Regions from separate parts of the Secundilactobacillus malefermentans genome, predicted to be linked through region 1. Evidence: riboswitches for the same ligand, from Rfam matches in the RefSeq annotation. Region 1 holds a riboswitch; each other region holds the start of a gene.
The links. A riboswitch is a leader RNA that binds a small molecule or an ion and turns the genes downstream of it on or off. The one in region 1 is predicted to bind thiamine pyrophosphate.

Region 1 (10,467 bases):
AATCCGATAGTGACCAATCACAAGCGGTTAGTCAATCGAGTAAGAAACAGGCCGTTAGCAGCGAACCTGCTAGTTCGAGCGAATCGGATAGCAGTTCAACAAGTAGCTTGGGTAGCAGTAGCAGTCAAAAGCAAACCCAAGCCAAAAAAAGTAGCGAGTCTAACGCGGATAGTTCGAAAGCGTCAAGTTCAAGTCAACCTAAAACTAAGACTGCCAAATTGAGTCAGAACCAGATGTATAACTGGGTCTATTCACAAGTTCAGCAACAATATCAACGGCAAGATATTAGTATGTCATCCTATAAGAGTTCGAATAATGCGACAGTTATTCAAGTAACGGAAAATCATAATTCAGCCAATATGAAAGCAAAGGGTGTTGATCCCAACACCGCACCAACAGTTGCCTGGTTTGAAGTGACAACGAGTGGTGAACTTTATCGTTCGGATAACGGTGGGGCAAGTTTCTATTACGTGGCAAGTTATAAATGATGACGACAATTAGAAAAAAGCGAGTTTAATTAAATACAATATCAAAAGAGCAGCTAGAAAATGAAACTTTTTCTAGCTACTCTTTTTTTAGAACCATTTACTATGATTTTGGCGAATCTTTGATCGGACCTCTAAGAAATAAATTAATAGAAGGTCAATTAGAATAGTGGTTAAAATAGCCCACAGCCAATTTTGACTGGTTTGAACAAAGACAAAATAGCCGAATCCCAATGAACTGATTGTAAGCAAAATTAGTTCCGTTACGAGGGATTTACTTTGTAGAAAGGCAACACCAATGGCAAGTAGTGTGGCACCAGCAATGACGCCGTCTGCGCTCGTTTGAGAATCGAAATCAATTATGAAGGCAATCACTTCTAGCAGAAGGCCGATAATTGCGGCAGCCAATCCAAAGATTGTTGTAAAATTTTTGAAATTAGACTTTTTCATTGAAATCACCCCTTACCCCCTTATTATAAGCCATTCTTAGTATAACGGGTAGGTTTATGCCATCAGGGAAGTGGGGTGGCGAATAGCAGCAGTTGTAAAACGACTAGTATGGCGCCGAATTCGTAATAATTATGGTGAGGAACGTGGATTATTCGGTAGTGAGTCCGCCGAACATCCTCAACGAATCCGTGAGAAGTCATGGCCTCGGCTAAATTTTCAGACCAGTTTAGGGATGCTAAAATAGCTTTGAAATAAAGGCTGGGTGACCAAAAATGCATGGTTTGATTCCGCATGCGACCTGCCGATCGAATAATGGCGACTTCGTTGATAATTTTGGGAATCAAATTAAAGGCACCCAAGAATCCATACGCAAACTTCGAGGGAAGCTTTGCATTTTGTTCGAGTGAAAGGATCAACTCCTGAAGGGTCGTTGTCAAAGTGGCAACTGATCCTACAAAAACGTAGGCGAAAATCCGAGTGACCAGAACGAGGATAAAGTGGACGGATTGATCAGTCCAAAGGTACATTGAAATTGTAATTGCAATGGCGGGTAGAATTGGCACCAAGAAGAGCAGGCCAATCTTTCGAGGGGCTACTTTGACCGCGATTAGCCAAATTAAGCTTCCCAAAACGAGAATGAGGTTGACTGACCATGACTGGGTGAATGAAACCTCAACGGCAATCAATAATGCCAGTAACATTTTTATGCTGGGATTCATTTTAGTTCCTCCTCATAAGTCAGCGTTTGGTTAGCTAAAGTCAGATGATAATCTACAATGGCTGCAAGTCCGGTTAGCTGATGACTAATTATGATGAAAGTTTGCCCCAACTCATGGCTGGCCGTTGCAATGAAGGTAGCAACCTCGGTAACTGATTTGAGATCGAGTCCCTTTAAAGGTTCATCTAAAAGAAGAACGGGTGAGCCCACGATGAGCATTTCTAAGAGTTGCAGCTTTTTCTTTTGCCCCTCGCTTAATGAATAAACAACTTGGTCACCGCGGCCACTCAAATTAATAGTGGTAAGCATTTCTGTAATTTTGGAATCGGTATAATAATCAGGATGATGACTCGCTTTTTTGGAGATGGCGAGCTCCTCGTCGACCGTGATTCCCAGAAACTGTGATTGAGCATCTTGAAACATGAGGCCAACTTGCATGGCGTAGCGCTTTAGGCGGATTTTTTGAATGTCATCGGCAAGATAAGTAATTTGTCCTTGATAGTGGCCCAATCGCGTAATGGCGTTAAAGAGTGTTGATTTACCAGAGCCGTTTTCACCAGTCAGGAGGGTAATCTTTCCCTTAGCAAATCCTAAAGAATCGACATGCACCAAAGTTTCCCTTGGCGTGGCCAGCGTTAATTGGCTAAGGTGAAGGACTTGGCTTTCCTCAGCGGTGGGGATGCCTAATTTGACGGGTGAGAGTTGGTGGTCAAAATTGGCAAACCGGTTTTCGGCTTGCTCATCTGACAAACGCGTAATCTGTTTTGCTGCAGGGTCGAGCTCAAAGACGGCATCCACCAAATCTTGGTAACCGCTCAAATTGTGGTCTGCCAAAATGATGGTTTTTCCAGCGTCATCTCGTAATTTTGCAAGGCGGTTTAAGAGGAACTGACGCGAACCGCGATCGATACTGGCAAATGGTTCATCCAACAAAATGACATCGCTATCCATGGCAACGATGATTGCCAATGCCACTTTCTGCTTTTCTCCGCCAGACAAAGTAGAAAGAACGCGATGACGCAAATTTGTAATGTCGACAAATTCAAGCGCCCGCTCGACGGCTGCGGAGATTTGTTCAGGGGCAACCTGTAAATTTTCTAGCGCAAAGATGATTTCATTTTCAACTGTATCCATTGCAAATTGTTGGTCCGGATCTTGAAACATGAGGGCAACCATTCGACTAATGCTGCTAGGCTGCATGTCGGCAAGCGATTGGTCGTCATACAAAATTGTGCCCGTCTCTAAACGCCCACGAAATGCAGGGTACAAATTTGCGAGTAGTTTGAGTAAAGTCGATTTTCCGGTTCCAGAAGGTCCGATGAGCAATGAGAACTTTCCACTAGGAAACGTTAAGTTTAGATTTTTGAGCGTCGCTGGTAGGCTAGTGTGTTCAGTTGAGTATGAGAATGTAAGATTCTTAATCGTTACGGCTGCCACAAGAATTCCTCCAATTTAACGCGGTGCTAAAATATGGCTCTTCTCTAAAAGATTCATGATCAATTTGACGAGGACGCCACTGAAAAAGAAAGTGGAGACCAATCGAATGAGAAATAGGGTCAGTAATAGACCAATGTGATATTTATTGTACCCATTTCGAATCATGTCCCAGCCAAACGTGACAACCGTTGTGGTGAAAACACTTAAGCTTAGACTGAACCAGTTGTACAGTTTGTAGCCAGTCAACGTAAAGCCTAATTCTGATCCAATTCCCTGGACAATTCCGGAGATTAACGTGCTTGCGCCCCATTGGCCACCAAGAAACATTTCAACAACGGAGCCGAGAAGTTCGCCAAGGGTGGCAGAGCCGGCAATTCTAAACATGTAGCCAGCTAACGGTCCAGCCATGACCCAAACGCCCATCAAAATGTCGTTGGCGGCTGGTCCAAGACCAATTGGCGTAAGTGCAATGGTTAGGCCATTGTAAAGTGGAATGATGACCCAGTAGATGACACCAAAGAAGATGGAAATTAAGGCAAGTGTGATAATGTCGCGTAAATGCCAAGCTTTAAATATATTCATAGTGAATCCCCCTTTAAAATGTTGTAGTTAGTTAAATGTGGAAAAGGGGTGTTTTTCCAAATAAAAAGCCCCCGACTCTAGCTGAGTCGAGGGTTTCCACGTCTAAAAAGATGATAGAACCGTTCATTTTATCTCCCTTCGCTGGTACTAACCAGATCAGGTTCAATGGGTGTTATCTCAGCCAAATGGCACCCCAGACATATTTAACTAATTTACAGTACCAAGACTACCAGAAATTGAAAGGGGTTGCAAGAAGTTTAAGTTTTGCTGTAAGCCTGTCTTTCTCATTTGAATTTGCTAAAATTAAGGGTAACAAATTGGTGAGGTGATAACGGTTGAAATATCGGCAAATTTTATTTAGGCTCATTGTGGCAGTTTTTGGTCTGCTTTTCATGATGCCAATGACGGGGCATGCCGCGGCTGGGCAGTCGGTGAGTGAAGTGCTGAGTCAGCCACAAGCCTATCGAATCGTGAATAGCGCCGCGACCATCTACAATCCCCGTACCAAGCAGACCCTTTCAGTTGGGACGGATGTTAATCGAATCTCGTACGTCGTTAAGAAGAGCAGCGCGGTTTCGAGTCGTGGCGTCTCCAGGGTAAGCTACGTGTACCTTAGTGACCAAAAGCAAGGTTGGATTTGGTCGCGTTATTTAAAAAGGGCAGCAAATGCAACGGGACCAAATTTGAAGAACGCAACGGCCGCTTTGTCGATGAATCTCGCCACCGGACAGACGTTGTATGCTAAAAATGTGAATAGTCCAAAGCTCGTTGCTTCAACCGCAAAGTTAATGACGCTGTACCTCGTTTTAACAAAGGTTCACTCAATGAAAAATGGCTGGAACCAGGTTGTGACGGCAACCCAGAATAAGAACTTAATCAAGATGAGTCGAGATACTGAATATGGTGGGTTCAAATTTAAAACAACGCATCAATACACGGTTCGCGACTTAGTGAATGCAGCGGTGGTGCAATCATCCAATAATGCTGCCATCGCGCTTGGCGAGTGGGTGGCTGGATCAAATACAAAATTTGTTGCCCTAATGAATCAAACTGCGCAAGATTGGCATTTGACACAAACTCATTTTGTATCTGCATCTGGGCTTGAAAATGAAGACTTAAAAAAGTTTGATTTAGTTTTACCAGGTAGCAGTCGTGACGGCGCCAATAAGCTTTCCGCAAGCAATTTAGCAACGATAGCGAGAAAATTATTATTGCGTTATCCCGAAATAGTCGACTTCAGCAATCAACGAACAAAAAAGGTCGATGGTCAAACGCTTTACAATTATAATCCACTACTTGAGGGAGCAGCAGACTATGATAATCAGCTTCAAGTTGATGGGTTGAAGACTGGCTACACCGAAAAGGCGGGGATTTGTTACGTTGGAACGGCTGCCCTGCATGGTAATCGGATTGTGACCGTTATTTTGAAAGATAAGAATGCGTTTAAGGATACCGATAAATTGATGAAGTATACTAAGACGATCAACGTACCAATCGGAGCCATTTCGCTAACTAAGCAGTTCAAAATGGAACGAAATACAAATCGGCAAAAGGAGTCGCTTTTGGGTGAGCTGAAGTTACAATCCCAATTTCACATTAATTAATGGTTTGGAGGAGCTTACACGTGATTAAAATGATTGCAACAGACATGGATGGTACTTTTTTAAAGGATAATCGAATGTTTAATCAACCAAGGTTTCAAAAATTATTGACCCAAATGAATCAGGCGGAAATTCATTTTGTTGCGGCAAGCGGAAATCAATTAATACATTTGAAGGAAACTTTCGCCGATATCAAAGGCGAAGTGACCTACGTTGCGGAAAATGGCGCAGTGATCGCCGTTAATGATCAAATTATCCAATCGGAAGTTATTCCTAGCGAACTTTGGAAAAAAGCGATTAATTGGGTCATGTCAGAACCAGCATTTGCAGAAGTTCACGTCATTCTTTCCGGGAAAAATGGTGCTTACACAGAATTGAAGTCGGATTCAACTCGATTTGGGGAATCCAGTTACTTCTACAGCAAATTCAATTCGGTCACTGATTTGATGACGGTAAGTGATGACATTTATAAAGTTGATTTAACCTGGGAAGATGAGGATGTTCGCGCAAAGGAAAAATTATTTAACGAAACATTTTCCGGAAAACTTAGGGCTACCTCAAGTGGGCTTGGGGGCCTCGATGTTATTTTGCCGCACGTTCATAAAGCCTATGCGTTAAAACAACTTCAAAAAGAGTGGCAAGTTTCGCCTGCCGAGACGCTAACGTTTGGCGATAGTGGTAACGACATTGAAATGTTACGCATGGCCAAATACGGATACGCAATGAAAAATGCTGCGCCGGAAGTATTAACAATAGCACCATTTGTGACAAAGTGGGACAACAATGATGAGGGTGTCTTGAATACCATAGCAGAATATATAGATGACAAGGGGTAGAACAAATGATTAATATGATTGCGTTGGATTTAGATAATACGTTGCTAACGAATGATAAGCGCATTAGCCAGAGAAATGAGCAGGCGCTGAAAAAGCTTCATGAGGCTGGGATGATGGTGGTTTTGTGCACGGGACGTCCAATTAATGCTATTTGGAAATACATCGAGCAGCTTGGCCTGACGAGCGATTTGGACTACACAATCACCTTTAATGGCGCGCTTGTCATCCATAATACAGATAAAAAGGTTTTGGCGAAGCAGGGGCTCAAGCTAACTGGGCTTGCACCGCTGTACGAATTTGCCAAACAGCATGAATTCCCGCTGGATGTTCTCGACTTTGATCAAGTCTATCCAGTCAGCGATTTGACGCCCTCAATTTATCAGCAAATGTTGGGTGCTTCGATGAACTACACACCAACACCATTTGCAAAACTGGGGGATGGTCTTTTTAGCAAGGCTGTCATGGCTTCGCAACGGGAGAAAATCGACCTGGTTCAGGCGACGCTCGATCAGAATATGACGGCGCACTACCATATTGTTCGGTCTCAACCGCAAATTATTGAATTCCTCGATCACGATATGGATAAGGCAGTTGGGCTGCTAGAATTATTAACCCATTTCAATTGGACTTATGATAACTTAATGACGTTTGGGGATGCTGAAAATGATTTGGGAATGATTAAAGCAGCCAAGGTTGGCGTTTCAATGGCCAACGGAACTGATGAAATTAAGCAGGCGGCAAATGAAATAACCCTCTCAAATGAGGATGATGGCGTGGCAGCCTTTACGGATGGCTTTTTTAAATAAATAAAAACGGGAGGACCAGCATGATTAGCTGATCCTCCCGTTTATCATTTAAACTATTAGTTTTGCTTAAAAAGTTTCGTCAGGTAATTCATAAAGGTTTCTAAGTAGCGTTTACTATCAGAGGTTAACCCAACCGTAATATTAGCATCTGGTTGGTTAATTCGAGTAGTATCACCAATAGTTCGACCGTAACTTTCTTTGTCAGTCGACACAATCATATTTAAATCAAATGAGGTAATTAAAGTTGGATCAAGCGCAACGCCAACAGCGAGCGGATCATGAAGTACGCAGCCGTGGAGAGTCGCATCAAAATCGGCATAAGCATCGATATAGTAGTCGACGATGTCAGCAAAATCCGTGCCAGCTTTTGTCTTAAGATTACGCCATTCTTGTGTTCCTTTTTTAGTTAAAATATTTCTGAGAGTAACATCTAGGCCAACCATTGTGAGGCGAATTGGGCTAGTGAAAACCGCGTTAGCAGCTTCCGCATCCTGGTGAATATTGGCTTCAGCGTACGGAGTCACATTTCCGGGAACGGTTAGGGCGCCACCCATGATGGTCACATTTCCAATTTTGGTTGGGAGGTCTGGATCCTTTTTGATTGCGGCGGCTAAGTTGGTTAGAGGACCAGTTGGAACAAGCGTTAGGTCTTTACCATACTGGTTCACGGCATCAATCAGAAAGTCGACACCAGAAGTCGTTTCAAGTGGGCGTTTTGCTTCTGGTAATTGAACACCACCAATTCCGTTTTCGCCGTGAATGTTGGCGCTAACTGGAAGTCGATCAAAGTGATCAGTTTGAGAAGCGTGCGATTCGCCTAAGTAAACGGGTACGTCTGTTGCACCTAAAAGTTCCAAAATCTTGAGGCTATTTTTGCCACCTTCTTCAACGATGACGTTCCCATACGAGCCAATGATCCCAATTAAATCAACATCGGGTGCACCGAGTGCATAGGCAATTGCCATTGCATCATCGATTCCAGTATCTAAGTCCAAAATGAGTTTTCTGCGTGCCATGAGTGAAAACCTCCAACCATTTATTCGAGATGTTAGTCTCTACTTAAATGATAAGGGAGAAAGCGCTTAAAAACAAATCTAATTTACACGGAAAAAAATCTGAACATGCTTTATAATGTTTTTAGACCGAATTTAAAAAGAGGAGAATTCTGTTGTCTGAAAATTCTAAAAATAGTAAATCACCTAATAGCGAGAAAGCCGCAAAAGCACGGAAACGATATGAGCATCTGTTGGATGATGCGACAAAAGAGTTGAACGAGTGGACGGGTGAAAATGAAGCTGTCGAAATCCACTTATTTCGCATGTTTTCCGAGATTTTCAAGAAGCATGGGAAGGATGAGGCGGATGCCTTGTTCATTGTGGGCACGAAATCGACAACACCAGCGCTCGCAACCGTTTCATCGGCGCCCGTAAAGCCCTGGCTTTTTTCGCGGGTATTTGCGTTGCTTGGATCGAGTTTTGCACTGCTAACCCTGCTTTTCCTCGTGTTTCATAGTGATAAAGCAGTGCCGGGGATGCTCTTTATTGGCTCGCTAATGGTGCCATTTTCACTATTAATTATGTTTTTTGAAATTAATGTTTTTAAAAACGTATCAGTTTTTCAAACAACGGAAGTTTTTCTGATTGGTGGCATTTTATCGCTAATAATGACAATGATTCTATACTCGATTATTCCTTCAGGAAACGGTGTGAGTATTGGCTCGGCGTTTGCAATTGGGTTTATTGAAGAAACCGCAAAAATGCTGATTATATTTTACTTTGTGAACCACTTTCGGCTTAACTATATTTTCAATGGAATGCTCATTGGGGCGGCAGTTGGTGCGGGTTTCGCAGTTTTTGAAACGGCAGGCTACACGGGTGAATATGGACTGGTCACGTTGTTTATCAGAAGTTGGCAGGCGTTGGGCACTCACACCATTTGGTCAGCGATGGTGGGTGCCGCAATTGTTTTGGCAAAGGAGCGCCACGTACCAATCAATCGCGATAGTCTGAAGGATATGAAATTTTTGAGATTCTATTTGTTAGCCATCTTTCTGCACGCAATGTGGGACTGGAATATTCCGGGTGAGTTGTTCAATACGTTCGATTTGCAAAAATTGAGTTTAATCATCATTGGTTGGGTGGCAATATTTGTATTAATTAACGCGGGCTTGCGAGAAGTCAGAACCCTGCAAGGGCAAACAATCGAATCAACCTATTTACTATAAAAGAAAGGGTGAGATCATGGCAGCAACTGAAAGATATGATATTACAATTATTGGCGGAGGACCCGCAGGAATGTTCGCAGGTTTCTACTCCGGATTAAGAACGGCAAAGACACAACTGATTGAGAGTCTCTCAGAGTTGGGCGGACAAGTTCAGGCCCTTTACCCAGAAAAGGAAATTCTTGATGTGGCAGGATTTCCAACGATTAAGGGGAGTCAACTAATTGCCCAGCAGAATAACCAATTTAAGGATTTTCCAATTGATATTTTTAAGAATCAAACGGTAACGGACATCAAGCGGGAAGCCGATGGGTTTGAAATCGTAACACCACAGCGAATCACCCATACAAAGGAAATCCTATTGGCCATTGGAAATGGGGCGTTTACGCCTCGGAAATTAGCAGTCGAGAATATCGACTCGTTTGAAGGTAAGCAGGTTTTTTATAGCGTTTCAGATTTAGAACATTTCCGAAATCATGAGGTTTTAATTGCCGGTGGAGGAGATTCGGCAATTGACCAAGCCCTCATGCTGGAGCCACTCGCTAAACATGTCACACTTGTCCATAGACGGGATCAGTTTAGGGGATTGGAATATATGGTTGAGAAGCTGAGAAACTCCTCGGTGACGATTAAAACGCCATTTTTGGTGAAGGATATCGAGCAGACACCCACAAAGCAACTTAATATTTCGTTGAAGCGCGTCAAGACGGAAGATCAATTTGAGCAACTATTGGTTGATGACGTCATTGTCAGCTACGGTTTTATTTCGGACAACAAGGCTGTGGCAGGCTGGCACGTTCAATTTGATGAAGATCACCGGATGCTGAAAGTTGATAGCAAGATGCAAACCAGTGAGCCGGGAATCTTTGCCATTGGTGATGGCGTGCTTTACCCTGGCAAGCAGCAGCTAATTGCAACGGCCTATGGCGAAGCGCCAACTGCTATAAATGCCATGATGCAGCAAATATACCCTGACAAACGGGGTCCAGTTCATAGTACGTCACTGAAAATAAAGAAGGATTAACCTGATTGGAGGTTAATCCTTCTTTTTGATTATTGGAAAATAGACTCAATTCAAGTAACTTATTTGGTTCTATACTTTTTCCTGTTGATGGATTGCCAGAGTGGTAATCTATTAACAGGATTTTTTTGTAAATTAAAAGCCCACAGGTCCCCATCCAATAAAATCCACCCACTACAGCATCATTAAAGGAGATAAGAACCCATGAACCCTATTGATAATACCATAAAGTTCGTCCTAAGCATAACTGACGAGAACGTTAACTTTTTTGCTTATAAAAGCCAATCTATTAAAAACAAACAATCTAAGA
Region 2 (10,467 bases), 310 kb from region 1:
GAAACGGGTAAACATTACTTTTATCACAAAGGTAATAAAGGGCTTAACCGCGCAAAGAAAATCTACAAGGTTACTTTAAGTGCCGCCAAAAAGCGCGGCTTAACTTTGGCAAAGACGGACTACAAACCGGGCAAACGAAAGGTCGTTAAAAAGACCACCGTTAAGAAGGCCAAGGCCGCAACCAAAAAAGCCAAGAAATCAGCGGGAAAATACGTTACTTCTGGGAAATATAAAGTAAAAGTTCTCAACAGCAATAAACCTGGCTTCTCAAAAGCCACCCTTTCACTTAAAAAGGGGGCATGGCAAAAGTTCGGTAACTTGGATCGATTGAACCGGGCTACCACTGCTAACGCCATGCTAAATAAAAAGTTGATGCCTAAAGGTGAGCGAGAAGCCCTTTACGTGAACCCGACCGCTTGGCACAATAAAAAAATTAAAACTGGCTGGCTTTATAACCGGAGCCACTTAATTGGTTATCAATTAACGGGTCAAAATAACAACCTGAAGAATCTCATTACTGGTACTCGCGAGCTCAATGATCCCGGCATGGTAAAGTATGAAAATAAAGTTGCTAGTTATCTAAAATCTAGCAAGAAACACTATATTCGCTATCAAGTTAAACCAGTTTTCAAGGGAAACAATCTCCTCGCAAGCGGCGTTCAAATGAAGGCTCAATCCATTCATTCAAACGCGGTTCGCTTCTCAGTTTACTTACCTAATACGCAACCTGGCATGAAGCTTAACTATGCCACTGGATACAGTAAGGTTAGCTAATTAATTTTCCGTACAACAATAACTACGAAAATAAATCATCATTCCATTTTTTACTTTGGAATGATGATTTTTTTGTGAAGAACTACTATGATAAACGTTATAAATCAATTTAGGAGATCATCACATGAACGCATCGAAACCAGTACAATGGAAACGAAACTTATGGGCCCTTTGGCTTGGCAACTTTGTCACGGGTGCCGGGTCCAGCATGAGTTTGCCATTCTTACCCCTATTCATTTCTGAAATGGGAAATTACTCCAAAGCCGAATTAAGCATTTTAAGTGGGGTCGCATTTGCCGTCACCTTTCTCAGTCAAGCAATCGTTTCACCATTATGGGGGAAATTAGCCGATCGGACAGGTCGTAAGCCAATGCTGATGCGAGCCGCCGTCGGAATGACGATCACGGCCACCCTTACTGGTCTGTCACCAAACGTTTGGATTCTGATTGCCTTGCGACTTATTCAGGGTGCCTTTTCTGGTTATATTAACAACGCCTACGCCCTGATGGCCAGTGAAGTTCCAATGAACCAAAGTGGCCGCGTGATGGGCACCCTCACAACCGGTAACGTCGGTGGGCAATTAATTGGGCCCATTATCGGTGGATTCTTAGCTGGTATTTTGGGCTACCGAATTCCGTTCTATTGCTTTGGTGGCTTGATGTTGATTGCATCACTATCCACCCTCTTCTTTGTGAAAGAAAATTTTCATCCCACAACCAGTCAGGACAAATCCGAGAGCCCGTTTGTCCATATCAAAAACCCTTCAATCGTTTGGGCGATGATTATTTCGTCCATGCTGATTCAAGCGGCAACGACCTCCATTAACCCAATCTTGAGTCTCTTCATCAAAGAACTCATGCATGGTTCGGGTAACGTGGCGTTTGTGAGTGGGGTAATTGCGGCGCTTCCCGGTATCGCGACTATTTTTGCAGCACCACAATTGGGGGCGCTTGGTGATAAAATTGGCCCGCAAAAGGTCCTCATTGTTGGGCTCATTTTCTGCGGGGTCGTCTTCTTCCCAATGTTCTTCGTGACAACCGTCATTCAACTAGGGATTCTCCGCTTCTTGGTCGGAATTTCTGACGCCGCCCTGCTACCCGTCACGCAAACGGTGATGACCCTAAACACCCCCAGCGAAGTTGTGAGTCGAATTTTTAGTTATAATCAATCCTTCCAGGCAATTGGATCAGTGATTGGCCCATTGTTAGCCTCGGCTGTTGCGAGTGCCTTAGATTACCGTTATGTCTTTCTGATGACCGTTCTTCTGGTTCTCATTAATTTGGTTGTCGTAACGCGAGCATATCGCAAGGATCGTAGAACTACTCAATCAATGGCAAAGTAAAAGAACTAATCAAAAACGATTAGCTCTTTTTTTGACTTATCTATGAAATTGATATTATGAAAACAATTAAATACTAGCTCCTGTCCTAATTTTTGTTTGAACCCAAAAAATAATTTATTTGCTAGTGAATCCTGTAACCAACTTGTAACCATTAAACAGCTGAAATGACACTTTAAAACACTTAGTATTATAATGGTTATTATTCGATAGAAAATATAGGGGTGACAAAATTATGAAGCGCCAACGAATCCAGTGGATTGACGTTGCAAAAGCCTTTGGGATTATCGCCGTCGTTTTAGGACATAATTTACCGTATCATGGGGCTTTTTTCCATTTTATATACTGGTGGCACATGCCACTGTTCTTCATTGTTGGGGGCTTTTTCCTCAAACCAATCTCAAATGATTTACATAAGATTATTCCAACGTGGTGGGCATTCTTTAAAAAGCGCATTTGGCCGTTACTGATTGGCTACTTTGTCCTAGGTGCCTTCTTCATCCTGGCGTATCACTTTATCTATGACAAACAATGGTGGTATACCCGGGGCTATTTCCTTCGATTACTTTGGGGTGGCCGAACGCTGAACCTTTACGTCACAAATTCGTGGTTTATCGAAGTTTTCATTCTATCGTTAATCGTCACAACGTTCGTGATTACCTACGTTAAATCAGTTCGCCTTCAATACATTCTTGCTTTTCTAAGCCTGATTGTTGGCATGTCCTACACGCACATCACAATTTGGAAACATTTTAACTTTTACGCAACGCCGTGGGACTTCGATATCACATTTCTCGCCTTCTTCTTTATGTTCATGGGGCGCGAATTTTTCAGACACGCACGCCAACTGATTGAAAAATGGTATGTGGTTCTGGGCAGTATGGCCATCGGTGCGTTCTTGCTGTACATGGAGCATTTGGATAAATTCCACTTTGCCTTCTTCATGAAGTCACACAGTATCAACGCCCGCCCTGCCAACGCGACAACCTGGGTTGCCATCGTTCCATTTTTAATGGTCGCAGGCGTCTTCGGAGTTTCGTACTACGTTTCCAAATGGATTCCATTTACCGGTGGCTTGCTGGCCATCATTGGTGAGCATTCATTGGTCATCATGTACTGGCACCGATTCATTTTTGACATCATGGATCGAATCGGCTGGACCTCATGGCAATGGCAAGTTGTTGCGGGGGTTCTGTTACCGGTCATCGTGATGGTCCTGTATCAGGCAATTAAGCAAAAGATTCAAGGCAATAAGAGCTCGCGAAATTTTAGTTCTAGCAAAGATTAGAATGAGCAGTATTTGTCAGCCTTTTAAGCTATAATAATCGTGTAACCATAAAACTAAATTTATCGGACTGGGGTGCCATTTGGCTGAGATTAGACCCATTGAACCTGTGCAGTTAATACTGACGAAGGAAGTCGAAAAGTAAGCGACCCCTGCGTTTTGTAGGTGGTCGCTTTTCAGTCTGGAAGGGAATTACGATGAAATTTACTGATGATTTATACACGACAGCTAAACCACTTTGGCAAAAGAGCATGCGCCATCCATTTATTCAGGAACTAGCGGCTGGAACGCTTCCACTGGCAACGTTTCGCTACTATCTCAAACAGGATCAACACTATTTAATGGAATTTGGTAAATTGCACGAAATTATCGCCGCAAAAGTGACTAATCCTCAAGATAAGGCCATTTTGTTAGCAGGCGCTGGCGCTGAAGACAACGAAGAAACGCTCATCCGTAACGATATGCTTAACCAGTTAACGATTTCTCAAGCTGAAATTGCCGCAACCCCTTTGTCTCCAGCAACTTATAAATATGTGACTCACATGTACTACGAACTGAACGCCGGGTCTCCGGCGCGGGCAATTGCTGCACTCCTCCCCTGTTACTGGCTGTATAGCAACATTGGAAAGCAGTTGAGCCAGGCAACATCCCCCGTTCCCATTTATCAGCAATTCATTGATGGCTACGCAGCTGATGCGTTCACAACCGCAACGACGGATATGATTGACCTCGTTGACCGCGAAAGTACGGCAGTTGATGCCGCAGAACAAGTCGACATGAAGGATGCCTTCATGAAAAGTAGTGAATATGAGCTCGAATTCTGGGAAATGGCTTATACCAAAGAAAAATGGCCGTACGAAAGTTTAAGTATTTAAATAAACACACAAAAATGGTTTAACCCAACGGAAATAGTCCGGGTTAAACCATTTTTTAACCTTTAAATGCTGTTATTCCCTGTTTCAACCGTGCCAAAGCATCTTGCAACTGTGCCGTTGGACACGCAATGTTCATCCGAATAAAGTCGTGGCCATCACCACGATAGTCGTTTCCGGTCGACAAAATTAATCCGGTTTCTTGACGCAAAAAGTCGGTCAGTTTCTGCGCATCATCGGTTAAGTCACGAACATCGAACCAAAGTAGATAGGTGGCGTTCTCCGACACTAATCGAATTTGTGGCAACTGGTCGCGAACAAATTTGGCAACCTCGTCCCGGTTCTCAGTCAGCTTCGCCTTTAGTTCATGCAACCAGTCAGCTCCCTGCGTATACGCAGCGATTGTTCCCGGTAATGCGGCAAAATTTGGCTCACCTAGCTCCTCGTTATTGAGGCCGCGAGAGACTGAAGCGCGCAAATGAGGCTCGGGCACAATAACGGTTGCAGCGTGCATCGCCGCAACGTTGAACGTCTTGCTGGGTGACACACAAGTGATGGTGTTGTTCCGCAAATTTTCAGGTAGTGAGAAAACGGGCGTATAGTGAGGCTCTCCAAAGACGAGATCCCCATGAATTTCATCGCTTAATAAGGTGACGTGGTTCTTTTGACATAGCGTTGCAATTTTAGTGAGCTCATCCCGTGACCACACCTTGCCCACCGGATTGTGTGGGTTACAAAGAATCATCAACGTTGTCAGTGGTTCTGCTAATTTAGCTGCCAGGTCCTCGAAATCGATATGATAGCGGTGATTCGTTTCATCATAAACTAAGTCGTTTGATAGCACGTGTCGCCCATTATTTTCGATTGAATTGTAAAAAATATTATAAACCGGTTCCTGTACCAAAACGGTGTCGCCAACGTTGCTACTACTGCGAACAATGGACGAAATAGCTGGTACAACGCCAGTACAGAATATCTGCCACTCGTTTTCCAAATGAGCGTGATGCTCCGTTTGGTACCAATTTGCGACAGCATCAAAGTAGTCGTCCCCCGGCTCTTCATAACCAAAAACGCCAAAGTCGACCTTCTTGCGCAGCGCCTCAATAATTGCGGGTGCCGTTTGAAAGTCCATATCTGCAATCCACATTGGCAGTTCATTCGGTTTGATGTCCCATTTGACGGAATTTGTGTTGCGGCGGTTCAATTTTTGCTCAAAATTAGCCATTTAGCCCGCCCGTCTTTCTGTCTGAGCGTCATTGGTGATGATGGTCGTCTTTGATGGATCCACTTTGTCGACTTCCATAATTAATTCGCCAATTGACTCAGCTTTAATGATGCCGCTGATTGGATTTTTAACGCTAGTAATATTGGAATGGATGTCCGCATCAATATCACTGCAGTATTCGAATGCCAAATCGGTCTCGAGTAACGTGCAGTTTTTCATGACAAGGTGGTCGATGTAGCAAAGGCCCTGATCACTCTCAATGGTACAGTTAATGAGCGTTAGACTTTTGGTGTTCCAGCCCAAGTACTCACCGTTAATGGTGGAATCGTAAATGGTCACGTTCTCACAGTTCCAAAAAGCATCCTTGGTCACAAACGTTGAGTTATGAATCTCAACGTTTTTAGCGCCATCAAACCCGTAGTTTCCAATTAAGCTGAGGTGGTCCGCGTAAATATTTTCGCTGTTCATGCCAAAGTAGTCACCGCGGACCTGCACATTTTCAATATGAATATTCGAACAGTTCCACAATGTCTCATCTGCATCTGAAAAATAATCGTTAATCAGGGTAATTCCCTTGCCCCGCCTAAATTCTTTGGGCGCCTGGATGGAACTATTTGTCACTTTGATATCGTTGGTATACCAGATTCCGGATCGAGACATTTCTTCCAAAATGATGTGATCTGCTTCGATGTGATTGCTGTACCAAAGCGGGTACTTCCATTTAAAAATGGTGTTCTTCAAGTTAATGTTGCGACTTTCCTTCAATGGCGATTCACCATCGCTAAATGTGACTTGGTTGAGGGTGGCGTCCTGCTCCGCAAAGAGTGATCGTTCACCAGTGAATAATTGATTTTGATAAGTTGTCAATATAAGTCCTCCTTATGCCTAAAAAGAAACTTTCCGTAAGTTCTACTTTAGCACTAATCGTTGTATTAATAAGTTAATTTAGCCAATTTGAAACAGCCTGACTTGCACATCCTACCCGTGACCCGCGCATCGGTAATCCTTTCGCAATCGTTGCATCGGGGACGAGCTCATGAATGACTTCGAGGCAATTGCCAAACCCGCTCCCCTCATGTGTACAAAATGGGTGGATAACTTTGCCAGAAAGCGTCGCCTGCTGTAAAAACGTAGCTACTGCTCCCGGTAGTGTGCCCCACCAAACGGGAAAGCCAATGTAAATGTCCCGTTCTGCCTTTAAATCGACTGCAATTGGTTGGATTGCGACTAGTTTGTCAGCATCAAGTTTGCTCCGTTGGAGAGTCTGATCATAACTGTCGGGATAGGGAATGGCCGCCAAAATGGGGAACGTTGGCATCCCTAACTGCTTACCAATTAGTTGCGCTAATTTGGCCGTATTTCCAATGTCTAATTTTTTAATTTCTCCGTTAATCAGCGTTTCACCACCATGGGAAAAGTAAATCACGACTGCCATTTCAAACCCTCCTTTCAACTAAAAAAGCCGTCACTATTGATTATCAATAGCGTACAGCTCGTTCTCTTCATCGTCTAATACTTAATGAAAGTTAATCTATGCTTGAAAAGCATTTTTAAAACGCTTGATTAGCTCGGAGGCCACCGGTGACATGACCCGATTTTTCCGCCAAGCAAGTACACAGTTAGTGGAAATGGCCGGGTCTAGTGGCAGAAAGGTTGTCTCTACATTCCGATTAGTGACCGCCCCTTCGATTCCAACGGCAGCGGCAACTTGTTTTTCGACCAACGGTAAAATATTAAATGCCAAATTGAAATTGCCAACCACGTTTAATTCGCTGGGGTCAATTTTTGCCCAATTTGAAATCAATTTAGTAATTTCCGGTCGTTTGGAAATCATGAGTGGCATCCCCTTGATATCAGCAGGTGTAATCCCTGTTTTGGTTGCCAAAAATGAGTTGTTCGCTACTAATAATCCCCATTTTTCTTGGCGTGGTAATGTCAAAGTGGCGTATTTTTCCGTATCAATTGGTTCCAATAGGATTGCCATATCGACCAGCCCTTTGTCCAAACGGTCGATAATATCATCACTGGTGCCTGTTGTAATATCAAATTTCACTTCGGGATAATCACGCACAAATTCTTCCACCATCATTGCCATGGTGTCCGAATTATCAGCTTCCACACAGCCAATTTTGAAGGTGCCACTGAATAGTTGATGGCGCCTGTCAACGAAGGCTTGCTCAGTCGATTGAGACAGTTCCAAAATTTCTTCAGCCCGACTCTTTAAAAATAGCCCCGCTTCGGTTAGTCGAAATCGTCCCTTTTCGCGGTCGAATAGTGGCGTGCCCAGCTCATCTTCGAGTTCACGCAACTGCCGACTCAAGGTTGGTTGGGTAATATGGAGCTGTTCCGCAGCACCGGAAACTGTGCCGACATCTGCCACCATCCAAAAGTACTGTAAAAGTCGTAGTTCCATGTGCTGGTTTCCCTCCATTTCGAATTCTAATAGATTTATTATACCATTGAAAAACGAGGGTGAGACGAAAGGCGGTTTGCTTTTGAGCATAGCCTAGATTAACGAATAATCCTGCACTTGGGATTGTTTGTTGATCGTAGCTAGGCGGAGAAAGCAGCCTTTTGGAACCCGACTAAGCAAAAGTATTCGGAAATAACAGAGCTGGGACAAAACAAATGTTTTGTCCCAGCTCCGTCTTTTTGTCTTATTTTATTGGAAGTACCACGGTGAAGATACTACCACCACCGGGATTATCGGTCACTTTAATGCGACCATTATGTGCCTTAATAATCCAAGCAGCGATCGCAAGTCCTAACCCATTTCCACCGGTTTCCTTATTGCCTGAGCGTTCTTCCCGATAGAATCGATCAAAGATTCGCTTCTTGTTCGCATCACTGATTCCCTGCCCAGTATCCATGACCTGAATTTTCAGCGAGTTGTTTTCGATAACCGTGCGCACCGTAATCGTATCACCCGGCATCGTATATTTGGCGGCATTATCCAGCAAAATCACCAGTAGCTGATTAATTCGTTTGGTATCCAGCATGACGGACTGCGTTGTTTCCGTCTTAATCACAAACTGTTTATCCTCACTTTGAACAAATTCTTGGTACGGATCCAACACTTCGCTCATAAATTCCGGCACAACGACGCTCGTTTTTTTGATGGCAATGGCGTTGGAATTCGCGCGGGCCAAGGTAAGCATATCGCTCGTCAACCCATTTAATCGCCTAATTTCCGACAGCGACATGATAATTGGGTCAATCTGATCCTTAATCGTATCGTTGGGTTTGGTCATCAAGCCCTCCAGCTGATTCTGGATGATGGTCAATGGTGTCCGAATTTCATGCGCGGCACTGTCAACAAAGTCCTGCTGCTGTTGCCAGGCCTTTAGAACGGGTTTCATGTTAATCCGCGAGACAATGTAACTAATGATGAAAACTAATAGTCCAAATAAAATCAGCGCTGCTAACAACAGATTTTTAAATCGATTAATCCCCTGCAAATCTGGGGTGATGTTCTGAAGCACCATGGCGTACTTGGCGTTCTTCAAAAAATCGTTATTTTTAATATTATTTCGCTTTTCCACCCCTGCCGGTAGGCGATGCCGCTGCGTGTCTGCATTTACTTTTACGTAAACGCCACGCATGGTTGCTTTACCAACCTGTTTGCTAAAAGTTTTATTGAGATCTTTCGTTTGCCCTTTGACCTTCAAAATTGACGCGGAAAAGCGCTGGAGACTGTCGCGATTCAAAATTTTGCCATTTTTATCGTAGTAAATCGTAATCGTCTTAAAATCAGAAGGTCGATCCATTAGCATTGGCTTCTTGGACACGATGGCTGCCCGCTGCTCTAATCCTTTATCAATGTTTGCATAGGTACTTTGTTGAAAGCGCGCAAAGATAATCAGCCCTAAGATCGAGAAAATGACCATAAAACTGATTAACTCGGTTAAAAATAACCGTAACTGTTGTTTGCGATTAACAATTTTATCCACTAAATTACTTCACTTCCAGTAAGAATCCGACGTTTCGAAGCGTTTGAATCAAGTCTGGCCGACCCGCATGCTCCAATTTTCGTCTTAGGTTACTAATATAAATGTTGACCACGTTAATCGTCGTGTCGGAGTCCATCCCCCACACTCGGTCAAAAATCTGCTCGCGGGAGACGATGATGTTTTTGTTTTGCACCAAGTAGGCTAAAATATCGTACTCCTTACCCACTAACTTGAGGGCTTGATCGGAAATTAAAACCTGGCGATTTTCAGTATTTAACCACATTGCATCATCAACGACCAGTCGTTGGTCGTCTTGATAAACACCGCTTCGTTTGAGCAACGCCTTCACCCGCAAAATGAGTTCTTCACGATGAAAAGGTTTCGTCAAATAGTCGTCCGCACCAGCCTGAAATCCCGTTACTTTATCATCCAGACCATCCTTAGCCGTTAAAATGAGCGCCGGTGTTTTCACTTTATTTTTTCGGGCACTCTTGATAACTTCGATACCGTTCATGAGCGGCAACATCAAATCCACGATGAATAAGTCAAAGGGCTCTTCAATGGCTAAATATTCGCCTTGCTCGCCATCGAATGCCTGGGTCACCTCGCCAACGTCCTGTAAGAATCCTTTGACGCTGTCTGATAACTGGTGATCATCTTCAATCAATAATATTTTTATGCTACTTGCCATGTACACCATCCCAATTTTGTTCGCAAGATTTCGTTTCGTGAATTGAAGCAACTGTGAATCGTCACAACATTTCTATTCGTGCTCCGCTCCACTGCGTACTACGTCTAACTCTAGCCTACGAGGAACAAGTTCCTCTTCCAGGCTCTTCGTTAGTCCTCGCAAGCAATCGTGGATCGTCACAACATTTCACAACAAGGTTGCCCCAAACCTCTCGATTTGAGCCAACCTTTTGCTTTTCTCTATTTTACCCTATTAACGGGCCAACTTCATTGCCAACCCTAAAGTGAAACCTAATTGTTAGACACTTTGAATTGATTATCCTTTAATTCAA
Region 3 (10,467 bases), 480 kb from region 1:
CCGAATTTCGGCAGCAATTTGGGCAACTTCTGAATAACGATTATTCGCCTGCACAATCTCAATTGAGCTTGAACTTTCAAAAGGTACTGCTGGTGCGATTTTTTGTGAATTAGAGGATGCTATCCAATAATTTTCGACCTGTTGTAAGTCGGGACAAATCCGCGAAATTTTCGCAACTTTATCCGTCATGACTTGCACCTGTTCAGCGCGCGCCAATCCGACTAGTTGATGGTACGTCTTTTTGGACTGAAAAAAGAGTCCCTGACCGTGACCATCTTCCCGAATGGCAGGCTGATCGAGTACTAAGCTCACCTCAAGGCTCGCAGCAGACCCCATCATTTGTTGCAACAACTTAATCTCTTGCGCTGAAAATTGAGAAAACCCATCAATGTAAAAGTGAGCCTGGCTCAAATCTGCCGACTTTAAAAAATCGGCCAACGCATTCAAAATATCCGTATTTTCAATATACTTGTCCCGCATTGCGGCATCAAAAGCTTGATAAACGATCGTTAAGTCATGCAGTTTAGCATCTAAATCGGCACTTTGACCCGTTACCTGGCCAGCTACTTGTTGTAAATCTTCATCGGTGACTCGGCCAATCTTCAATTCAGAAAGTTGATTGGCTAATTTGGAAATAAATCCCGGTCGCGTTGCTTCGCCTTTGAACAAAACGAGGTCATCCGCATGGTCGACGATTGATTGATACACAATCATGTTTAAACCAGCACTAGAAATTCTAGGAATTTGGTAGTATGGCGTATTTTTCATGAAATACCAAGCTAAACGGGGAAACGAGAAAACCTGGACCTGACTTTGCGCATACTGATCCACCGCACCAGTCTGGCGAGCCAAATTCTCCAAGGTAGCTACCTCAGATTCAAATTTGATATGGTTAGGAACGATGTAATAAAATTGGTCAGATGGCTGTTTCTCCAACGTTTCGTATAAATCTTTCAGTAAAACCTGACGATGATCACAGCTTGCTTTTCCAATTATGAGTTGCAATGTCATTTTCGTTATTCCCCTTTCAATCGCGCACTTAATCTTCTTATTATTGTACTGGTTTTTTTACGTAAATACTAGCAAACTTGAACACATGTTCTATTACTAATTACGAAATTGCTTTCGCTTTTTATCTGGCAAAAGGGTTAGAATATAATTAAACATATCTCATTTCGTTCAGGAGGACTTTTATGAATAAGGATCAAAAAATTACTATTCTACAAGACTTAATCAAAATTGATTCAGAAAATGATCACGAGGCCAAAGTTGCGCACTATTTGCAAGAATTGCTTAAACAGCACGGCATCGTTTCGCACATTAGTGACTATGCACCTGATCGCGCAAACCTCATCGCCGAAATTGGGGATCCCACTAGCGATAAAGTCCTTGCGCTGGCTGGTCATTTGGACACCGTTTCCGTCGGAGATGAGAGTCTCTGGACGTACCCACCCCTATCCGCTGAAATTCACGATGGCAGCATTTACGGAAGAGGTAGCGCCGATATGAAGAGTGGCCTGGCAGCCATGATTATTGCCATCATTGAACTAAGTGAAGCAAACGTTCCATTAAAGGGACGCGTTCGATTCATCGGAACCGTTGGTGAGGAAAATGGGGCCATGGGCTCTCGCGACCTCACTAAAGATGGCATCGCTGATGATTTAAGCGGCATGATTTTAGGTGAACCAACTGGCGGAAATGTCGTGTACGGTCATAACGGCTCATTCAATTACACCATTACCTCTACTGGTCTTAGTGTACACAGTTCGATGCCACAGGATGGCGTCAACGCACTGACTAACCTCGTCAAATTCGTCAATGCCGAATCTACTGCATTTGATGACGTCAAACCAAGTCCTGAACTCGGCCCATTGGTGCACAGCGTCACCATGTTTCATAGTGGCGACCAGGTCAACAGCATCCCCGGTAGCGCCGTTCTCCAAGGAAACATTCGCCCAATTCCCGAATTTGATAACCAACACGTCATCGATCGACTAAACGAAGTCGTTGCCAAATTGAATCAAGAAGATAAAGTTGACCTCGACTTCAAAGTGAATTACAGCTTTAAACCCGTCATTTCCGATCCTAACTCTAAATTTGTCACACAGATTAAGCAGATTGCCGATGACGCTTTAGGGAAACCAAGTCAACTGACCGTGATTCATGGCGCCACCGATGCTTCCGAGTATACGAAGTCGGCTAATCAATTTCCGCTCGTTGTTCTTGGGTCAGGTGGCTGGGATCAAGCTCACCGAACAGATGAACACGTCGAAATCGAAAATTATTTAGCAGTCAATCAAATATATAAAAACATGGTGAAATCATTTTTAAGCTAAAATAAATACCGACCCGCAAAAAATTGCGGATCGGTATTTTTAGTTTTTAATCAGCTTCACTAGCCAGTGACTCGCTACCACCAATATTGCCATTCCAATCAACAATAGAAATGTCGTTCCTAGTGGGCTAGCAACCTGTTGCAGTGCATAGTAACCCCAAACGCCTATTAACCACAATCCTAAGTTCCAAAGCTTTGGCAGACTTTGTTTTGTGATGAAAAAGGTCACAAATACGATTGCGTACAATGGCGTAAAAACTGACCCAATGAAGTAAAGAAAGTTTTGATAGAACGTCATCGAGACCACCAACGCAATTAATAACCCAACGATTGTCACGCCAACCCCAATAAAGTTCGTTTTTTTACTGTGAAAAAGATTATCGATATTGGTGGCCGCTGAGTAGGCATCCATGAACGTCGTTGTGACCGTTGAAAAGATCACAATGAATAATGCCACTAATCCTAAGCCACTCGCGGTTAGCAAGCTGGCAATATCAGTCATCCCCGTTCGAGTCACAATCAGTAACCCCGTCATGAACATAAATAAACTGCCAACAAAATACCCTAAAGCACTGGTCAACGCAATCTGTAGCGGCCGTTTCGTTGTTCGCGTGTAATCACCAATAAGTGGTAACCAGGATAACGCCATTGTGACGTTGAGCTCGACCGCACCACCAAACGTCATTCCCCCCGTCGCCACCTGATGACTGGCAACTGGGGCTTTGAAGATTTCAAAAAGCATCAGTAGCGCTCCTAAAAATAGCAGGCCAACCACAAAATTATTTATTCTGAAAAGAAGTTTTGTATCCAACAGTAGCCAGATAATGATTAGCACCGCCACAATGGCGCTCATGACCCAAGTACTCTGAAAGCCAAATAATCGCCTTGAAACACCATTCATTGCCTGGGCAGCATTCACAATCATCACGGCCGTCCATCCCAGAAGTTGCAACGCATTTATCAGTGAAAAGCCCCACACACCCTGCTTGCCAAAAGCCGATTCCGTGGACTGAATGGCGGTTTGGTGCTGAACGGCGCCTATGTATCCCGCTGGCAGTAAGAACAAAAAACAACCAATCAAATGACCCACTATAATTGCGAGCGTTCCTTTTGCTAATCCAAGCGGGGCAATGAGCGTCCCCGTGACGATTTCTGCAATCGAGATTGCAGCGCCCATCCAGAGTAAAAATTGACTCCTTAACGCCTTATACATTTATTAATTCCCTCCTTACGCCCGGTTCATCGCTGAAACGGTCCGTTTAAGATCATCACTCTGCGCAATCATTGAAATAACGGCCGATCCTGCAGCACCCGTTTTGATAATTGGGGTCAACGATGCTTCGGTAATACCACCAATTGCCACAACTGGCCGCGTGGCTGCGGTCACCAATTTGGCCAACCCTGCAATTCCAATGACCGGATCCGCATCCGCCTTGGAGCCCGTTTCAAAAATGGGACCACTCCCATAGTAAGCAATTCCAGCAATTTCATTTGCCCGGTTGATTTCAGTTAAATTCGAGCAGGAATATCCCACAAACATCTTGGATCCCACCTGCTGAATCACACGCTGAATTTGCTCGTCAGACTGTCCCACGTGAACCCCATCGGCGCCAACTGCCAGTGCTAATTCAACATCATCATCCACGACAAATGGCACCTCAGCGTCCCGACACATTTTGCGGATTTGGCCAGCAACGACTAACCTTTGGCTGGGTGTCAAAGTCGACCCAGCGCCCTTATCCCGAAATTGGAACATCGTTATTCCCGCATCAATCGCCTGCTTCACAATCGTCACAAAATCACCATGCACATCTTGTGAGCCACAAACAAAGTAAGCTTTTAACTGCTCTGGCTTAAACTGAATTCCCATTAGTCTACCACCTTTCGATAGGCCCAATGGTTGAGTGGGCCGTGTCCATTTCCAACCTGAATCCCATCCGCAATTGCGGCCTCAACGTATTTTTTGGCAATTCTGATGGCCTGCTCCATCGACTGACCCTTTGCCAACTCAGATGTGATACAAGACGACAAAGTGTCGCCCGTTCCGTGAGTTCGAATCGTGTCCACTCGCGGTGCAGAGACCCAGAATGTTTTCCCAGATTCCAAACGTGTCAAATCACTGACTTCATCTTCATCCCCATGGCCACCCTTAATCAGGACGTTTTTAGCCCCCATCTCTTGCAGCTTTCGGGCCGCCTGCTCCATATCCGCTTTTGAGTTAATTTTCATGTCCGTTAGACGTTCTGCTTCCGGTAAATTTGGCGTAATCAAGGTTGCCAGTGGAACTAATTCATCCCGGACAACTTGAATTGCATCGTCCGCTAATAAGGCAGCACCGCCCTTTGCAATCATCACTGGGTCGACAATTAGGGGACCAAAATCACCTTTTTTCAAATTAGTCACAACAATTCGCACGTGTTCCGCATCCGCTAGCATGCCCGTTTTGCACGCCCGAATCTTCAAATCAGCTGCAATGGACGCAAACTGTTCATCAATGATTTTTTCTGGAAGGGCCATGAAATCCTGCACCCCCAGCGTATTTTGTGCGGTCACCGCAACAATCACTGCTGCAGCAAACGTGTGGCGTTCCTGCATCGTTTTAATGTCCGCCATGACGCCCGCACCACCGCCAGAATCCGTTCCAGCGATGGTTAAGGTTTGTGGAAACTCATTTATTTCACTCATTATTGTTGAACTCCTTCTATTTAAATTTCGCAATTTTCTCAATATCTGCTTCAGTCACTAAATGGAGTTTGTCCATCAACTTCATTGAAAAGGTTCCTGGCAATTCAGCTCCCAGTTCCTCGGCCACTAATTGACCGCTTGCCGCAAAGACCAGGCATGCCGTTTGAGCAGCTTCAAAATCATCACCATCCGCCACGGCATCAAAGACTCCCACGATGCTTGAAAGCATGTCGCCTGATCCCACGTGTAGTTGGAATAGGGGGGTCCCATTTTCAACCTTTACCACGTTCTTGCCATCCGAAATAACATCGGTTGGGCCACTTAAAATAACAACACAGTGGTATCGACTCGCTGCCGCCTTTGCAATCTCCACGAGGTCGCCGCTTCCTTCACCAGCGTCGATTCCCTTGGCTGCCCAGTCTACCTCTGCGAGTGCTGCAATTTCGCCAGCGTTACCCCGAATGACTGACACTTGAAAATCAGTCAGCAGTCGTTGGGCCACTTCCAATCGATACTTCACTGCCCCAACTGCGACCGGATCAAGGATGACCGGTTTGCCATATTCATTTGCCAAACGCCCCATTTTTCGGATGTGGGCGACTTGGGCTTCCGTAAACGCACCCAAATTAAGGGCAACCGCACGACTCATTTGTACCATGGCTTCAGTTTCAGCTATTTCCTCGGACATGATGGGTGAGCCCCCGATGGCATTGATGCCGTTTGCCACATCTTGTACCGTGACAAAGTTCGAAATATTGAGGACGATGGGATTTTGTTGTCGTAACTTAGTTAATAGTGAAAGTTTCATTTATTTTCTCCTTTTTCAACACAAAAATGGACCGCCACCCTTACACATAGGATGACGGTCCTCACTTCTTTACCGACTGATAACACGTTCCTACGCAAGTGTGAACTTACAGGTTCAAAGGGATCGTTGCGTGCAGCAACATCTCAGCCCACTAATGGACACCCCTCGTGTTGTTTATGGTTCAATCATACTGATATTCAAAGGTTGAGTCAATGAGAAAGTAAACGGATACAATTAAAAAAATCAGAGCCAGCTAAGCCCTGATTAATCTACCATTCTCATTTACTTTCGATAATCACCATACCCAAAATACTGATAACCAGGTTTCAAATTTCCGTTAAACTGCTTATCAAGTGAAACAAAAACGTAGCCTTTAGCTCGCAATCGTTTGATAATGCTTGGGACCGCCGCCACCGAAGTTGCATGAATATCATGCATCAAAATGATGGAACGCCCATGAGTGGTTGCAACGACATGGTTAGCTGTTCTTGCCGCATTGAGATAGGACCAATCTAATGAATCAACGTTCCATTGAATAATTGGACGGTTGAACGCTTTAATTTCAGCGTGCGTAATTGACCCATATGGTGGACGAATGTACTTCGGCTTAGTCTTCGTTGCCTTGTAGATGACCTTATCCGTTCGACTAATTTGACTCTTGGCACTTCTCATTGACATGCCTGCCAAATCGGGATGATTCCACGAATGATTCCCAATTGTGTGGCCATACTTGAGGACCAAACGGCTGGTTGCCGGATGCGCCTTCACATTATAGCCAACTTCAAAGAATGTCGCCGGAACGTTGTACTTCTTCAAGATTTTTAGAAGTCTCGGTGTCAATGTTGGGCTTGGCCCATCATCAAACGTCAAACTGACATACTTTTTTGTGTTTCCGACAGTTGTGTGAGCAAAGCCCTGATTAATTTCGACTGGTGCTGGTGTCGTCGCTGCAGAAGCTTGCTGCTGTCCCCCTAGAAAAAGTCCCCCAGAAACGGCGGCAACCATAATGAATCCCCGATTCACATTTTTAAATAGGTTGCTATGAAGCATCATTGATTTTTTCATTTTGGATCTCCCCTTCCAAAACGTGACCAACTTGCCGCTAACAATAATATTAAGCTTGATTTTCTGCTAATTTATTCTCTTTCAAAACATCATTCGTACACTTTTCCAAATCTTTCAAAACACCCGAATCAGTCGGATTATTAGCCGCTGCATTCTCAGCCAATGCCCATTTTGCAAGTGTGTCGGTAATGGGAACGATATCCTGCGCAATTGCCATGCTTGCTTCATCATGATGCTGCTCTTTAATCGTTTGGAAACTATCGTAATCCGTGATGAGTCGCAGGGCCTCGCTAGTCTGATTCTCAACTGATTCAAAAATAATGAAATGAGAGCGCTGATTTGCTTCCATCATATTCTGTTTAACGACATCTAATTGTTCTCGATTAACTTTGATAGCCAACTGCGAATCACCTCCATTTCTCATCTATATTTTAACAGCCTTTTCTCTAAATAGGACTAAGAATGACTCTCATTTTCGTACCTGACCATTTCCGTAAATAATGTACTTTATCGAGGTCAATTCGTTCAGCCCCATGGGACCACGCGCATGTAATTTTTGCGTGCTAATCCCAATTTCAGCACCAAACCCAAATTCAAAACCATCCGTAAATCGTGTTGACGCATTAATGTAAACACAGGCCGCGTCAATTTGTTGCAAAAAGGTTTGGCCATTTTGATAATTGTTCGTGATGATTGCCTCTGAATGCTTCGTATTGTAGCGATTAATATGGGCAATTGCTTCATCCTCTGAGTCAACCACCTTCACTGCCATAATCAGGTCGTTATACTCAGTCGACCAATCTTCCTCATCCGCCTTAATCATGTTGGGAACAATGCTGCAAGCACGATCATCACCGCGCAACTGCACATCCTTTTCAGCTAAAGCAGCCGCAATCTTTGGCAAATAGTTCTGTGCAACAGCCGAATGAATGACTAATTTTTCAGCAGAATTACAAACGGAGGGGCGTTGAACCTTTGCGTTGACGGTAATATCAATCGCCATTTGCAAATCAGCATCTGAATCCACGTAAATGTGGCAGTTTCCCGCACCAGTTTCGATGACGGGAACCTTTGCCGTCTCAACGACGTGCTGGATCAACCGTTGACTACCACGTGGGATTAACACGTTGATATAGCCAACTAACTGCATCATTTCATTGGCAGATTCGTGAGTCGTATCCGTCACCATTTGAATGGCGTTAGCGTCAACCTGTTGTTCCTCCAAGGCACTTCGCAAGGCATTGCTGACCGCAATATTGGTTTGAATTGCTTCCTTGCCACCGCGAAGCATCACGGCGTTACCACTTTTAAAACACAACGCTGCGGCATCGGCTGTGACGTTTGGCCGCGCTTCAAAAATAATCCCAATCACGCCTAAAGGAACCCGCTGCTTACCAATTAATAGGCCAGCCTCATTTCGCCACATTTTATCAACGTTGCCGATTGGATCATCAAGATGGGCAACCTGGCGCATGCCAGCAGCCATATCCGCAAGTCGATCCGCCGTTAACGTTAAGCGATCAATAAAGCTCTGCTTTAACTGGGTTGCTTCAGCGAGATCTCGTGCATTTGCCGCTAAAATTTCAGTTTGATGAGCGATTAGGCTCGTCGCCATTGCTTCTAGTAACTCATTCTTTTTTGCTGTAGCCAATTGGGCCAGTTGACTTGCCGCTGTTTGGGCTTGTTTACCAAGTACCGTTAATTTATTTGCTTCCATGACTAGAAAACTCCTTTCGTTGAAGGGGGTTAAACCACGTTCCAACCGGAATACCGGCTAAAATATCAAATATAATTTTAGGTTCTCGACCGTTTGCGAGCACCATTTGGCGGTTCTCGTTCATGAGTCGTTCGGCAGCCTTCAGCTTTGTAAACATACCGCCTGTGCCATATTCACTGCCCTTACCACCCGCAACCTCAAAGGTGGCAGGTGTGATTTGATCAACCTCAGAAATGAGTGCTGCATCCGGACTTTTAAGGGGATTCATATTGTAAAAACCATCAATATCCGACAGCATAATCAGCAAATCTGCGTTTGTTCGACTCGCCACAATCGCTGATAGTTGATCGTTATCCCCAAATCGCGTTTTATGGTCAAGTTCATCAACGGCCACCGAATCATTTTCATTAACGATTGGAATCACGTTGCGTTGAAGCAGTTTCTCAAATGTGTTTAGCACATTCTGCCGACTTTTCGGATAATCAAAAACGTCATGCGTCAACAACAATTGACCAATTTGCTGACCATAGTGTTCAAAGCGTTGATTAAAAATCATGATGAGCTTGCTTTGACCAATGGATGCCAAGGCCTGCTGTGCTGAAATACTGGTTGGCCGTTCCGTCAAATTTAGTTGATTTAACCCAACGCCAATTGCGCCAGAGGAAACCAAAATCACCTGTTTTCCTTGATTACAAAGCGCACTCAACACAAAAGCAAGCTGGTCAATTGTCTTTAAATTTAATTTGCCATCGGGGTAAATCAAGCTGCTCGTTCCAATCTTGACCACAATCCGATTCGCATTAATTTGGCGTTTGGCGTTCCCCACTTGCATCTTGATTTCCCCTTTTTCCTAATTAGTTTTTAATAGTTTATCAGATAATAGCGTAAAAAGGCTTTCATAGCAAGCTATATCCCTATTTTTCAATGATACCAATTGACTGATTAACGTGTGCTGCATTTGAAATCTCGTCAACCACTATTGTGGCCAGTGTTTCACATGAAACATTTCCAAATGGAATCTGGTTTCCTTCATTATAAATGGTGAAATCTGTCTTTGGTCCGTCAATCACATTTCCCACTCGCAAAATGGTGTACGGAATTTCTGCCTCATCAATCATTTTGATGGCATAACGCTGTTGATCCAGAAACTTCTCTTTATCCTGAATACCCGTATATTGAGCTGAATTTGTTAGCTCTCCATCAATTCCCGAAACTGATCGGAAAATGAACCGAGCACTGTTATTTTCTTGTTGGCGCATGGCCTCAGTGACCGTCTCAATATTCCAGTCAACATCCATCCCCGTAAAGTCCGAATAGATGATGTCCACATTCTTTACCGCATCCATATAGGCAGCCGCCTTGTGTGGATCACCTGTCGACCACAGCCTTAAATTATATTGGTCCTGGCCTTGAAGCTGAGCCGCCACTAGCTTAGCTACCGGTTGAGCTGCTCCTAATATCAAAATTGTTTTCAAATCAATTGCCTCGTCATATGATTATGTTTTTATACCTCCAGTGTACTATACTTTGGGGGTACGCTAACGTTAATTTAAACAAGGAGGTTCCGTCGTCATGGATATCGTAAAAATTGGTAACACTGGAGTTGTCTCAACCCCACTTGGATTGGGAACGAATAAGGTAGGTGGCCATAATCTATTTCCGAATTTGGATGATGACAAAGGTGCCAAAGTAGTTGAAGCCGCCTTAGACAACGGCATTACGCTATTAGACACGGCATATGCTTATGGTCTTGGTCGATCTGAAGAAATCATCGGCCAAGTTTTACAAAAGTACGATCGCAGTAAAGTGACGATTGCGACAAAGGCTGCGCAGGATCCTACCCAAAATGGCAAACTC

Region 2: linked by a shared signal. The riboswitch ahead of tenA (thiaminase II) and the one ahead of FGL90_RS02670 (ECF transporter S component) in region 1 are both predicted to bind thiamine pyrophosphate.
Region 3: linked by a shared signal. The riboswitch ahead of thiM (hydroxyethylthiazole kinase) and the one ahead of FGL90_RS02670 (ECF transporter S component) in region 1 are both predicted to bind thiamine pyrophosphate.

The regions. Positions count from the first base shown of each region.
Region 1 covers NZ_CP042371.1:529,057-539,523, reverse strand. The annotation lists gene FGL90_RS02690 (hypothetical protein) at 1-488, shown strand, start outside; gene FGL90_RS02685 (hypothetical protein) at 576-935, opposite strand; gene FGL90_RS02680 (energy-coupling factor transporter transmembrane component T family protein) at 998-1,654, opposite strand; gene FGL90_RS02675 (ABC transporter ATP-binding protein) at 1,651-3,090, opposite strand; gene FGL90_RS02670 (ECF transporter S component) at 3,106-3,672, opposite strand; TPP riboswitch at 3,789-3,878, opposite strand; gene FGL90_RS02665 (D-alanyl-D-alanine carboxypeptidase family protein) at 4,008-5,276, shown strand; gene FGL90_RS02660 (Cof-type HAD-IIB family hydrolase) at 5,306-6,109, shown strand; gene FGL90_RS02655 (Cof-type HAD-IIB family hydrolase) at 6,115-6,915, shown strand; gene FGL90_RS02650 (nucleoside hydrolase) at 6,972-7,931, opposite strand; gene FGL90_RS02645 (PrsW family intramembrane metalloprotease) at 8,084-9,139, shown strand; gene FGL90_RS02640 (NAD(P)/FAD-dependent oxidoreductase) at 9,156-10,160, shown strand; gene FGL90_RS02635 (ISL3 family transposase) at 10,362-10,467, shown strand, end outside.
Region 2 covers NZ_CP042371.1:838,551-849,017, forward strand. The annotation lists gene FGL90_RS04145 (DNA/RNA non-specific endonuclease) at 1-774, shown strand, start outside; gene FGL90_RS04150 (MFS transporter) at 899-2,116, shown strand; gene FGL90_RS04155 (acyltransferase family protein) at 2,349-3,401, shown strand; TPP riboswitch at 3,460-3,548, shown strand; gene tenA (thiaminase II) at 3,596-4,273, shown strand; gene FGL90_RS04165 (MalY/PatB family protein) at 4,329-5,495, opposite strand; gene FGL90_RS04170 (DUF3737 family protein) at 5,496-6,362, opposite strand; gene FGL90_RS04175 (flavodoxin) at 6,436-6,930, opposite strand; gene FGL90_RS04180 (LysR family transcriptional regulator) at 7,027-7,908, opposite strand; gene FGL90_RS04185 (sensor histidine kinase) at 8,153-9,445, opposite strand; gene FGL90_RS04190 (response regulator transcription factor) at 9,450-10,136, opposite strand; gene FGL90_RS04195 (ABC transporter ATP-binding protein) at 10,427-10,467, opposite strand, start outside.
Region 3 covers NZ_CP042371.1:1,010,153-1,020,619, reverse strand. The annotation lists gene addB (helicase-exonuclease AddAB subunit AddB) at 1-1,011, opposite strand, end outside; gene FGL90_RS04905 (ArgE/DapE family deacylase) at 1,194-2,336, shown strand; gene cytX (putative hydroxymethylpyrimidine transporter CytX) at 2,376-3,548, opposite strand; gene thiE (thiamine phosphate synthase) at 3,564-4,205, opposite strand; gene thiD (bifunctional hydroxymethylpyrimidine kinase/phosphomethylpyrimidine kinase) at 4,205-5,020, opposite strand; gene thiM (hydroxyethylthiazole kinase) at 5,037-5,828, opposite strand; TPP riboswitch at 5,899-6,004, opposite strand; gene FGL90_RS04880 (polysaccharide deacetylase family protein) at 6,111-6,893, opposite strand; gene FGL90_RS04875 (hypothetical protein) at 6,943-7,293, opposite strand; gene FGL90_RS04870 (glutamate-5-semialdehyde dehydrogenase) at 7,363-8,610, opposite strand; gene proB (glutamate 5-kinase) at 8,597-9,442, opposite strand; gene FGL90_RS04860 (NAD(P)H-binding protein) at 9,525-10,085, opposite strand; gene FGL90_RS04855 (aldo/keto reductase) at 10,183-10,467, shown strand, end outside.